Regions from separate parts of the Cellulomonas sp. ATA003 genome, predicted to be linked through region 1. Evidence: riboswitches for the same ligand, from Rfam matches in the RefSeq annotation. Region 1 holds a riboswitch; the other holds the start of a gene.
What was found. Region 1 has a riboswitch for cyclic di-AMP ahead of REH70_RS02490 (C40 family peptidase). Riboswitches for the same ligand answer to the same signal wherever they lie in the genome.

Region 1 (5,139 bases):
AGGTGCTCGACGGCAGCACACAATGGGGCGTGACCAGCACCACTGCCCTCGCCACGAGACCCATGCGACGCGCGGTCGTCGTCGACGACGAGCAGGCCTTGGCCCGGCTGGTGGCCGGATACCTCGAGCGCGACGGGTTCGAGGTGAGCGTGATCCATGACGGCGCACAGGCCGTCGGCGTCCTTCGCGAGGTGGACCCCGACGTCGTCGTCCTGGACCTGGGCCTCCCCGGTCTGGACGGGGTCGAGGTGTGCCGTCAGCTGCGCACGTTCTCGGACTGCTACGTCATCATGCTGACCGCCCGCGCCGAGGAGGTCGACACCCTCATCGGCTTGTCGGTCGGTGCCGACGACTACATGACCAAGCCCTTCAGCCCTCGAGAACTCATGGCCAGGGTCGCAGTCCTGATGCGACGGCCCCGCCGCCCGGAGTCCTCCTCGGCCGCGCCGCCCTCACGTCCGGCCGTGGAGATCGGGGCGCTGCGCATGGACCTGGACGCCCGGGAGGTGCACCTCGACGGCGGAGCGGTGCCGTTGACGCGCACCGAGTTCGACGTTCTGGCCGCGCTCGCCTCGGGCCCGGGACGGGTGTTCAGCCGGCGCGCGCTCATCGAGGCGGTCTGGGGAGCAAACTGGGTCGGAGATGAGCACCTCGTCGACGTGCACGTGCTGCATGTGCGCCAGAAGCTCGGCGACAGCGCCGAGCAACAGAGGTTCGTGCGCACGGTGCGAGGTGTCGGGTACCGGATCGGGACTGGGGAGTGAAGCCGATTCCGACGGGAGCCCGGTGGGGCCTTGCCGGGCGCCTGCTCATCGCGCTCGTCATCGTGCTCGCGACCGCTGCCCTGACGGCGTGGCTGGTGGCCTCCGCCGTTGGCCCAGGCCTGTTCCACGAGCACATGGTGCGCGCTGGTCTGGAGGACCACGACGACGCCGTCATGCACGCCGAGCGGGCGTTCCGCGACGCCAGTGCCGTCTCCCTAGCTCTGGCCCTGGGCGCCGCCGCCGTTGCCTCGGCCGCCGTGAGTCTGGTGCTCGCGCGGCGCATCGGCCGGTCCCTGGCCGCCGTGTCCACCGCCGCGGCACGCCTGGGCGCCGGTCGGTACGAGTCCCGCGTCCCGGCTGCAGGCCTGGGCGCGGAGTTCGACGAGCTCGCCGAGTCGTTCAACGCCATGGCCGCCCGGCTGCAAGAAGCCGAACGGCTGCGGGCCCGGCTCCTGGCCGACGTCGCCCACGAGGTCCGCACTCCCGTCGCCACCATCGCCGGGTACCTCGAGGCCGTGGAAGACGGTCTGCAGCCGATGGACGAGCCCACGATGGCCGTGCTGCGTGACCAGGCCGCGCGCCTGACCCGGCTGGCGCGCGACCTTGCCGCGGTGACCCACGCCGAGGCCGGTGACGTCGCACTTGCACTCGAACCGTTGACGCCCGATGAGTTGCTTGCCGCGACCGCCGGCACCTGGCGGGAGCGGGCGGCCGCCGCCGGGGTCGGCCTGCGGGTCCAGGTCGACCCCGAGCTGGGACACGTCCGTGTGGACCGCCAGCGCATGGGCCAGGTGCTGGACAACCTGGTTGCCAACGCAGTGCGTCACACCCCGGCCGGAGGCACGATCACGCTTCGCGCGACCGGCGATCACCAGCGGGTGGCCCTGTGCGTGTCCGACACCGGAGCCGGCGTCGGGCCGGAGCACCTGCCGCACCTGTTCGAGCGCTTCTACCGGGCCGATACCGCGCGGGACCGTGCCCACGGTGGTTCGGGCATCGGCCTGGCGATCTGCAAGGCGCTCACCGAGGCCCACGGCGGCACCATCGCCGCGACGAGCGACGGCCCAGGGGCGGGCGCGTCGTTCACCGTCACGCTCCCGGTGCCGCCACTCTGAGCTCAACTCAGCGGGCTTGCAGCGCCGCGTTCTGGCGGCGACGTCACGGGCGCGCCCTCCGTGATGTCGTGCGCGCCATGGTGGTGCTGCCCGGCCTGGCCGCGGCGGTGCATCCACACCATCATGGCGATCATCATCAGCGGGCACGCAAGCGCAGCTGCCAGCGGCAACGCCGCGCCAGGTCGCACACCAGCCGCCAGCGCCACGACCAGCACCGCCGCAGCAGCGACGACCATCCCCTTGAGGTGACTCTTCATCGCAGTCCTTCCGATCGCGCCGGCAGAGGTCCAGCGAGCTCCGCGCGAAGCCTGCGGTAGGTGTCCACATCGATCTGCCCGGCGGCCAGCCGGGCATCGAGCACGGTCACCGCGTCCGGCTCAGGTGCGGCGGGAAACAATCGCGTCACCGCCCAGACGGCCATGCCGAGCACCGCCAGGCTCGACGCGAGGACCAGCCACCCGCCGACTCCTAGATCAACGCACCACGGCATCGGTCCGCTCCTCTCGCTCCGGGGGCGCCAGCGGCGCCCACCGCCTCAGGCTCCCCGGGGCAGCCGCAAGGCGCGGTCGAGGTCCTATGAAGGCTCGATGAAGACCGCCTCGGTCGTCGTCGGACGCGGGCCTGGAACGGTCGAGACCGGGCGGCTCAGGACGCCGCTAGCAACGGCGCGAACGTCACGCCGCCATCGTCTGAGGCCAGCAGCCCGTTCGCGGTGACCATGACGACGTGGATCGAGCCGTCGGCGCGCCGCGTGGCGGCGACCGCCATCGCGGGTTCCCCGAGCTGCGCGGTCCGGGTCCACGTCGCCCCGGCATCCTCGCTGCGCGAGACCTCGCCGTGGGGAGTCACACCGACAGCGACGTTCTCGTCGGCGAACGCGACGAACTGCAGCAGAGGTGCTGCGGGTCGTGCCCACGACGAGCCGCCGTCCTGCGACCGGTAGACCCCGGACGCGCTCGTGATCAGCACCGCGCTGCCCGTCGGAGACGCCGCCATGGCGAAGGGGGTCCCAGGGGCTGTCTCCACCTCGGTCCAGGTCAACCCATCACCGGTGGCTCGCAGCGCGAACCCGTCGAACCCAAGGACTCCCGCGGCGGAGGCTGTCAGGGCGTGAAAATCCGACTCCCCGCCCCGTGACACCGGCGTCCACGTCAGGCCGCCGTCCCGGGACTCCGCCAGGCCCAAAGGCTGAGGAAGGTCCACACCCGGCCCCGGGTGTCCCGAGGCGTAGAAGTGGTCCGGGCCGGCCACCGTGAACCCCATGAGATCCACGACCGGGCCCACGGGCTCAGGCCCGCCTGCCCCGTAACGGAACAGACCGTCATGGGTGGCCAGGTACACGAGGCCGTCGGCAGGATTGACCGCTACGCCATGCACGTGGTCACTCGGCAGACCGCCGTCCAGCTCCAGCTGCTCGGCCTGCGGTGACGCGGCGTCCTCGCGGGTGATGTGCGGATGGTCGGAGGACGCCGACGGCGGGATGGTTGGCTCCGACGGCAGCCGTTCCGGCTCGGCGCAACCGCCAACCGCAGCGGTGACCAGCGCGGCCATGACGATCCGTGCGCAGGCCTGCGGCCGGCGACCGTGCAACGTAGCCAAGGAGACCACTTTCGCTGTCTAGCAGGGGCGGACGGTGCACGTGATCGCGATCAGGCGGGCGAGCGACTCGAACACAGCAGCGCGGCGCTGAAGCTGGTGACCGAGGTGTGCCCGACCGCAGCAGCGGTCAGAAGCGCAAGAACGTGGGGTTGGACTGCCAGATCTCGCGGATCTGGATCGTCTTACCGGGTACCGGAGCGTCGATCTGCAGGTTGCCGCCTGCGTAGATCGAGATGTGACCCGGGGTCCAGATGAGGTCCCCAGGCTGCGCCTGATCAGCCGACACCACGGTCCCGGCCTCACGCTGCGCGGAGGACGTCCGCGGCAGGGTGATGCCGACCTGCGCGTACACGTAGGAGGTGAATCCCGAGCAGTCGAAACCGTCCGGCGTCGTACCACCCCACAGGTACGGAACACCCACGTACTGAGCGGCGATCTCCACGATCGCGCTGCCGTTCGCGCTGGCCGGCGCCGGCGCGCCGATCGGCGCTGGGGTCGCCTCTTCGGCGGTCGGCGCTGCCTCACGTGCCTGGCTGCGTGAGGGCGCGGGCTCCGGCTCCGGCTCAGGAGCTGACGGCGGAGGCGGAGGGTCCGCGACAACCGTGATGGCCGGGACGTCGAAGGCCCAGGTCGCTTCCGCGGGCACCGACACCACAGGCGACGTGGCCAGCGCTGCGCGCGCCGATGCAGTCAGGGCGCTGGTGTCCACGGCCGGCACATGCGTGCCGCTGTCGGCCGACGCCGGAGCGGCCAGCATCGAGACGACAAGGCCGGACGAGGCGGCCGCCACGGCGGTGCGGCGGCCGGTCGCCACCGCCCTGTCGGCGACCACGCAAGCGGCCATCGACACCGGTGTCGTCGGGCGCCCGGGCGCGCGATGACGTGCGCGAGTGTGACCTGCAGGCATGCGGAGCCCTCCTACCGCCTGCGGGGTGAGCTGTCGGGTTCGGGCCGGAGCAGCCCGGCCGGTCGATGAGCGACCGGCTTCACCCCAAGGACACCGCCACGGTGCCCGGAAGAACGTGGTTCCCCCACTCCTGCCATCGCGCTGAAGCTCTGGACCTTCGACGGTGGCAGGACTCGGCGTCCGCGTCTGGCCACTCTGGACCACGTCGGGAGCGCCCCGATACTAGGCACGCCATCGACCGCACGTCACTGTGGCGCCGCCTAAGCGTGCTCGGCCCGCGAAAGCCCCTCGGGCTCGGGGCGCCAGAGCCGACCATGAGCGTGGCGCGCACCGGGAGTCCCCGCCACGCTCGGGACCGCGATCACCCGTGGTCGTGCGACCCCTCGTGTCCCTCTTCGGCGCCCGCGTCCGCCTCGGCGTAGTCCGGGACGGCGACCTCGGCGAGCGTGGGCGACGCCGCAGGAATGGACAGCGCGCTGAACGAGATGCCGTTCGGCTTGTCCCCCACCGGCACCGTCGCCACGATCTCCTTCGTCCTGAGATCAACCACGGAGACGGTGTCGTCGTACATGTTGGTGACCCACGCCATGGCCCCCGTCGGGTCCATGACCACCCCATGGGGACCTGCGCCCGTCTCGATGCTCGCAACCACGGTCATCTCGGAGGGATCGATCACCGACAGCGTGCGCCCCGGTGCCGTCTCGGTGCCCTGGTCGGCCGAGAGCAACGTCGTGCCGTCCTCGGACAGGTACAG
Region 2 (5,139 bases), 1.0 Mb from region 1:
CGAGACCTTGTCGACCAGGCGCTGGATCGGGGCCTTCGAACCTTGAGCCTCGCGCACGAGCTTGATGATCTGCGCCAGCATCGTCTCCGCGCCGACCTTGGTCGCGGTGTACCGGAACGCCCCGGTCTGGTTGATGGTGGCGCCGATGACCGTGTCTCCGACCTGCTTCGTCACCGGGATCGGTTCCCCGGTCACCATCGACTCGTCCACCGCGGACGAGCCCACGGTGACCTCGCCGTCCACGGGGAGCTTCTCCCCGGGGCGGACGAGAACCGTGTCGCCTGTCACGACGTCGTCGATCGGGATCTCCATCTCTTCGCCCCCGCGCACGACCCGCGCGGTGCGGGGCTGGAGCCCGATCAGGGTGCGGATCGCCTCACCCGTCCCGGCCTTCGCCTTCGTCTCGAGCAACCGGCCCAACAGGATGAGGGTGATGATGACCCCGACCGCCTCGTAGTACACCGCCTGGACGTTGTCCGGCAGCGCCCCCGGGGCGAGCGTCACGAGCAGGCTGTAACCGAAGGCCGCGATGGTGCCCAGCGTGATCAGAGAGTTCATGTCAGCCGTGCGGTGGGACAGCGCCAACCACCCGGTTCGGTGGATCGGCCAGCCTGTGTAGAACATCACGGGGGTGATCAGGGCCAGCTGGAACCAGTGGTTCATCAACAGCTCGGGCATCCACGCGGCACCGAAGAACTCCACGAGCATGACCGCGAAGAGCACCGGTGCGGTGAGCACTGACCCGACAGTCACCCGCCGCTTCAGGTCCGCGATCTCCGCGTCGCGCTCCCGTCGCTCCTGGTCGCCGGGGTCGGAGGCGAGCGCAGGCTCGGAGGGAGCAGCCAGAACCGTGCCGGACCTGTCGGGCCCGTTGTGCCCGGGGACCGGACCTGCCCCGCCAGCGGCTGGGGAAACGGTCGCAACAGGGCTGGGTCCCGGGGACTGGGCGGTCGTTGCCCGCTCGAGAACCTGCACCCTGCCCCGGACCATGTTCATGCCGCACGCGAACTCGAAGACGCCGGCCGCCTGCGGAGTGAACTCCACGATCGTCGTCTCCCACGCCGGCAGCACTTGGTTGACCTTGAAGTCCGGCATGACCACGCGGGACGTGCAGTCGCCGGCCTCCTGACGGTCGAACTCCATCCGCACCGGCACACCACGGGCCACTTCGACCACGTCCGGGCTGTACCCGCCCTGAACCTTGACCCGGACGACCTGGACCCCTTCGTCCATCTCAGCCTGGTGCGCCCTCTTGGGGCCGAAGAAGAACCAGGCGAGAAATCCAGTCAGCACGAGAGCGCCGAGGATCGTGAGAATTTCGGGAGCTGTCATGACCGAACGCCTCCAATGAGGAAGTAGCCGCTGTGAATCTCGTCCTCGCCCCGCACCGCAAGGGCGTGCGCAGCCAGAAGATGGCGCGACCCCACGTGCCGTGCCACCGGCTTGCCACGTGGCTCAAGAAGGAAGCCGGCCTGCTGCACGGCCCACCGAACACGGTCCGCCACCACCTCGGCGTCGCCGATGACAGCCACGATGGTGGATCCGCCGACCACAAGATCAGCGGCGGCCCCGGTGACCTCCGGCAGGGAGCGCAGCTGATCCAGCAGTTCCCCGAGGCACCTGCCGCAGGTCAATCCCTCGACCGAGAACCTCGTGGCCACCATCGTCTCGCTCCTCCCATGTACAGCGCGGTTACCCCTGGGGGGTATTCTCACCGTAGCCCTGTCGGACCGCCGCGCGAGCCAGTGGCGATGAAGATTCGGTGAATCCGGGTTCGACGGACGCGAACGGACGGCCTGCCGTAGTAGGTGCTTGACGGCGTCGACACGAGAATCCGGCGAGCGGACTCCGGTCTCTTCGCGACAGCGTCGGAGTGCCCTGGTGCCTCGCCCAGTCTGGGGCCCCAGCGGAACCGGCCATCTTCACCGAAGGTTGATCGAATCCCTCGGTGTTCTTCGCCGTAGCTGCGGAACAGTGGCGGCGCGGGACCGTGCGACCACAGGGCGCCGCCGCCACACAGGGACGGAGTCCTCATGCGACCGGTGCTGTTCTCGATCTTCGGAGTCGACGTGCAGACGTACGGGGTCAGCAAGGCGCTCGCGGCGTTGCTGGGCGCGTACCTGCTGGGACGAGCTTTCGAACGGGTCGGGCTGCGGCGGGAGTCCGCGCACTCCCTTGTCCTGTGGGCCACCGTGTGGGGGTTCGTCGGCGCGAAGATCTACTACCTGCTGGAGCAGGGCGGGAACCTGACCATGCACGACTTCGGCGGCATGGGCTTCACCTGGTACGGGGGCTTGATCGGCGGCGTCGTCGCCGGTCTGGTGGTGATCCGGCGGCACAAGCTGCCCCTGGGCGTGGTCGCCGGCGCGACCGCCGTTCCACTCACGCTCGCCTACGGCGTGGGCCGGCTCGGTTGCCTCCTGTCCGGCGACGGCACCTACGGGAGGCCCTCTTCGCTGCCCTGGGCGATGGCCTTCCCCAACGGAGTGGTTGCGACCGACGTCCCGGTCCATCCGACCCCGCTGTACGAGGCGTTGGCAGCACTCGCCATCGCCGCCATCCTTTGGCGGTTGGGCCGACGGCTGATGGGACCCGCGCTCTTCGGCTGGTACCTCGTGCTCAGCGGTCTGGTGCGCCTGGTCGTCGAGGTGCTGCGCATCAACGATCCCGTGCTGCTGGGGCTTACCCAGCCGCAGCTCTGGTCGATCCTGTCAGTTGCCGCCGGTACCGCCATCATCCTCCGGGCAAGCACGCGGTTCGCAGCCCGGGCCCACATCACGTCGACGAGCCCACGCCCGTCGCCCGAGCGGGTCCCGCTCGGATGATGCGCTGCCGGCGCTCCTGACCCGCGCGTCCGCGAGCGTCGCTCGGAGCCGTTCCCTGAGCGCCAGCCGTTCCCTGATCCCCAACGTCGCCGTGGGCGCGTCGGCTGCGGAGAGGCACTGGCGCGTCCACCTCGCCCGACCGTGACGGGAACGTGGCGGGGTCGCGCACACCCTCCGTGTGCGCGACCCTGCCACGAGTTTAGGTGACCCGGATGAAGGTGGGGTTGGACTGCCAGATCTCGCGGATCTGGATGGTCTTCCCGGGGGTCGGGGCGTCCACCTGCATGTTGCCGCCGGCGTAGATGGAGATGTGGCCGGGTGACCAGATCAGGTCGCCGGGCTGGGCGTCCGCGCGGGAGACCACGGTCCCGGCGTTGCGCTGCGCTGACGAGGTGCGGGGCAACGTGATGCCGACTTGCGCGTACACGTACGAGGTGAAGCCTGAGCAGTCGAACCCGTTGGGCGTGGTGCCTCCCCACAGGTACGGCACGCCGACGTACCGCGAGGCGATCTCCACGATGGCGTTGCCGTTCGCGCTCGCCGGAGCCGGCGCACCGCGGGTCTCGGCCTCCTCCGCAGGAGCCGCCTCGGCCGGGACCGCGGCCCGCGCCTGGCTGCGCGATGCCGCCGGCGCTGCGCGAACGGGGGCGGGCGGCGGCGGTGGCGGTGGCGGGTCGGCGATCACCGTCACCGCAGGGACGTCGAAGGTCCAGGTGGCGTCCGCGGCCACGGTGACCGCGGGGGCTGTGTCGAGCACCGCCCGTGCCGAGGCGGTGAGGGCGGACGTGTCCACAGCCGGCAGCGCGGCGGAGCCGTCGGTGGACTGCGCCGCCGACGCAGGCGCCGCCAGCATCGAGACGACCAGGCCGGACGAGGCGGCGGCGACCGCGGAGCGGCGGCCGACGACGGCGAGGCTTCCGGTGGCCGTCGCGGCCAGGTCGTTCAGAGGCGTCGTGGGCCTGCCGGCCGCGCGGTGGCGGGCGGCGATCGAGCTTTCGGGCATGCGAACCTCTCCGGTCGCCTACGAGGTGAGCTGTCGGGTTCGGACGGAGAGCTGTGCCCGGCCGGTCACGTACGACCGGCTTCACCCCAAGGGCACCGTGACCGGTGCCCGGAAGACCTGGGTCCCCCGCTCCTGCCATGAAGCATCGATGTGCCCTCGGTGGTGGCAGGACTCGGCGGTCCACCTCGGGTCGCCCGGTTCATCCGGGCGGGTCGATGAAACCACGTCTCCCGGCGATTGTCACGGAGGGGTAACGGCGTCGGCGGCGTGTCGCGGCCTGGCCGTCGCCTTCACCGACTCTTGATGGTGCACCTGGTGCGTTCTCAACCTGACCGCGCGAGCGTGGACGGCAGACGGCACGAGGTGCGCCGTTCGCCCGGGGAAGGGAAGCGCGATGGGCCTGTGGTGCACGCAGATGGGTCCCGCTGGCTGGGTGGTGATGCTGGCCTTCTGGATCGGCCTCATCGCTCTGGTGCTCTGGGGGCTGAACCGGCTCTTCCCCGACCGGGCAGATCCGGGTCGAGTGCTTGACGCACGGCTCGCCGCCGGGCAGATCGACCTCGAGACCTATCGCTTGTTGCGAAGCGAGCTGTCCGACCCAGATGCCGTCACCATGAAGGGAACGCCATGAAGAACCACCTCAAGCACATGCTCATCGGGGGCGCCGTCCTGCTTGTCGGACTGCTGGTCGCGGGAGTACCGCTCGCGGATGCGCTGCTGTGGGCTGCACTGCTGGCATGCCCGCTGATGATGGCCGGCATGATGTTCATGATGGGACGCGGGCACGGCAACGCTGAGTCAGGGCACGACCACCGCCCCGCATCGAACGTGCGGCAGGAACCTCCCATGCACGACCGGATCTAGCCAGATCCGCCGGCGGCGGGCAGGAACACCCGGAACGTGGTGCCCTGCCCGCTGCCCGCACTGTGAACGCTGACCGAACCGCCGTGCGCCTCGACCAAGGCCTTGGTGATCGCCAGCCCGATGCCCGAACCACCGTGCACGCGATCACGCGCGGTGTCGGCGCGGTAGAACCGTTCGAAGACATGAGGCAGGTGATCCGCGGATATGCCCTCACCGCTGTCCTCGACGCTGAGAACGACCCCGGCCTGGTGCGCACCGGCGCGGATGCGCACGACCCCGTCCTGCGGGGTATGACGCAACGCGTTGTCAAGCAGGTTGCCCAGGACCTGCGCCATCCGATCGGGGTCCACCGCCACCGACGGCAGCCGCGCTGCTACCTGCTCCTCGAGCCGGACACCCTTGGCGATGTAAGCCTCCCGCGCGGAATCCGAAGCGACGACGACCAAC

Region 2: it holds a riboswitch for cyclic di-AMP, as region 1 does, so the genes downstream of both, REH70_RS07525 (C40 family peptidase) here and REH70_RS02490 (C40 family peptidase) in region 1, are expected to answer to the same signal.

What each region holds. Positions count from the first base shown of each region.
Region 1 covers NZ_CP133990.1:493,252-498,390, forward strand. The annotation lists gene REH70_RS02465 (response regulator transcription factor) at 63-764, shown strand; gene REH70_RS02470 (ATP-binding protein) at 761-1,879, shown strand; gene REH70_RS02475 (hypothetical protein) at 1,882-2,136, opposite strand; gene REH70_RS02480 (hypothetical protein) at 2,133-2,369, opposite strand; gene REH70_RS02485 (F510_1955 family glycosylhydrolase) at 2,525-3,430, opposite strand; gene REH70_RS02490 (C40 family peptidase) at 3,606-4,292, opposite strand; cyclic di-AMP (ydaO/yuaA leader) riboswitch at 4,398-4,564, opposite strand; gene REH70_RS02495 (YncE family protein) at 4,747-5,139, opposite strand, start outside.
Region 2 covers NZ_CP133990.1:1,532,061-1,537,199, reverse strand. The annotation lists gene REH70_RS07540 (heavy metal translocating P-type ATPase) at 1-1,332, opposite strand, end outside; gene REH70_RS07535 (heavy metal-associated domain-containing protein) at 1,329-1,664, opposite strand; gene REH70_RS07530 (prolipoprotein diacylglyceryl transferase family protein) at 2,034-2,825, shown strand; gene REH70_RS07525 (C40 family peptidase) at 3,025-3,828, opposite strand; cyclic di-AMP (ydaO/yuaA leader) riboswitch at 3,830-4,016, opposite strand; gene REH70_RS07520 (hypothetical protein) at 4,262-4,459, shown strand; gene REH70_RS07515 (hypothetical protein) at 4,456-4,692, shown strand; gene REH70_RS07510 (HAMP domain-containing sensor histidine kinase) at 4,689-5,139, opposite strand, start outside.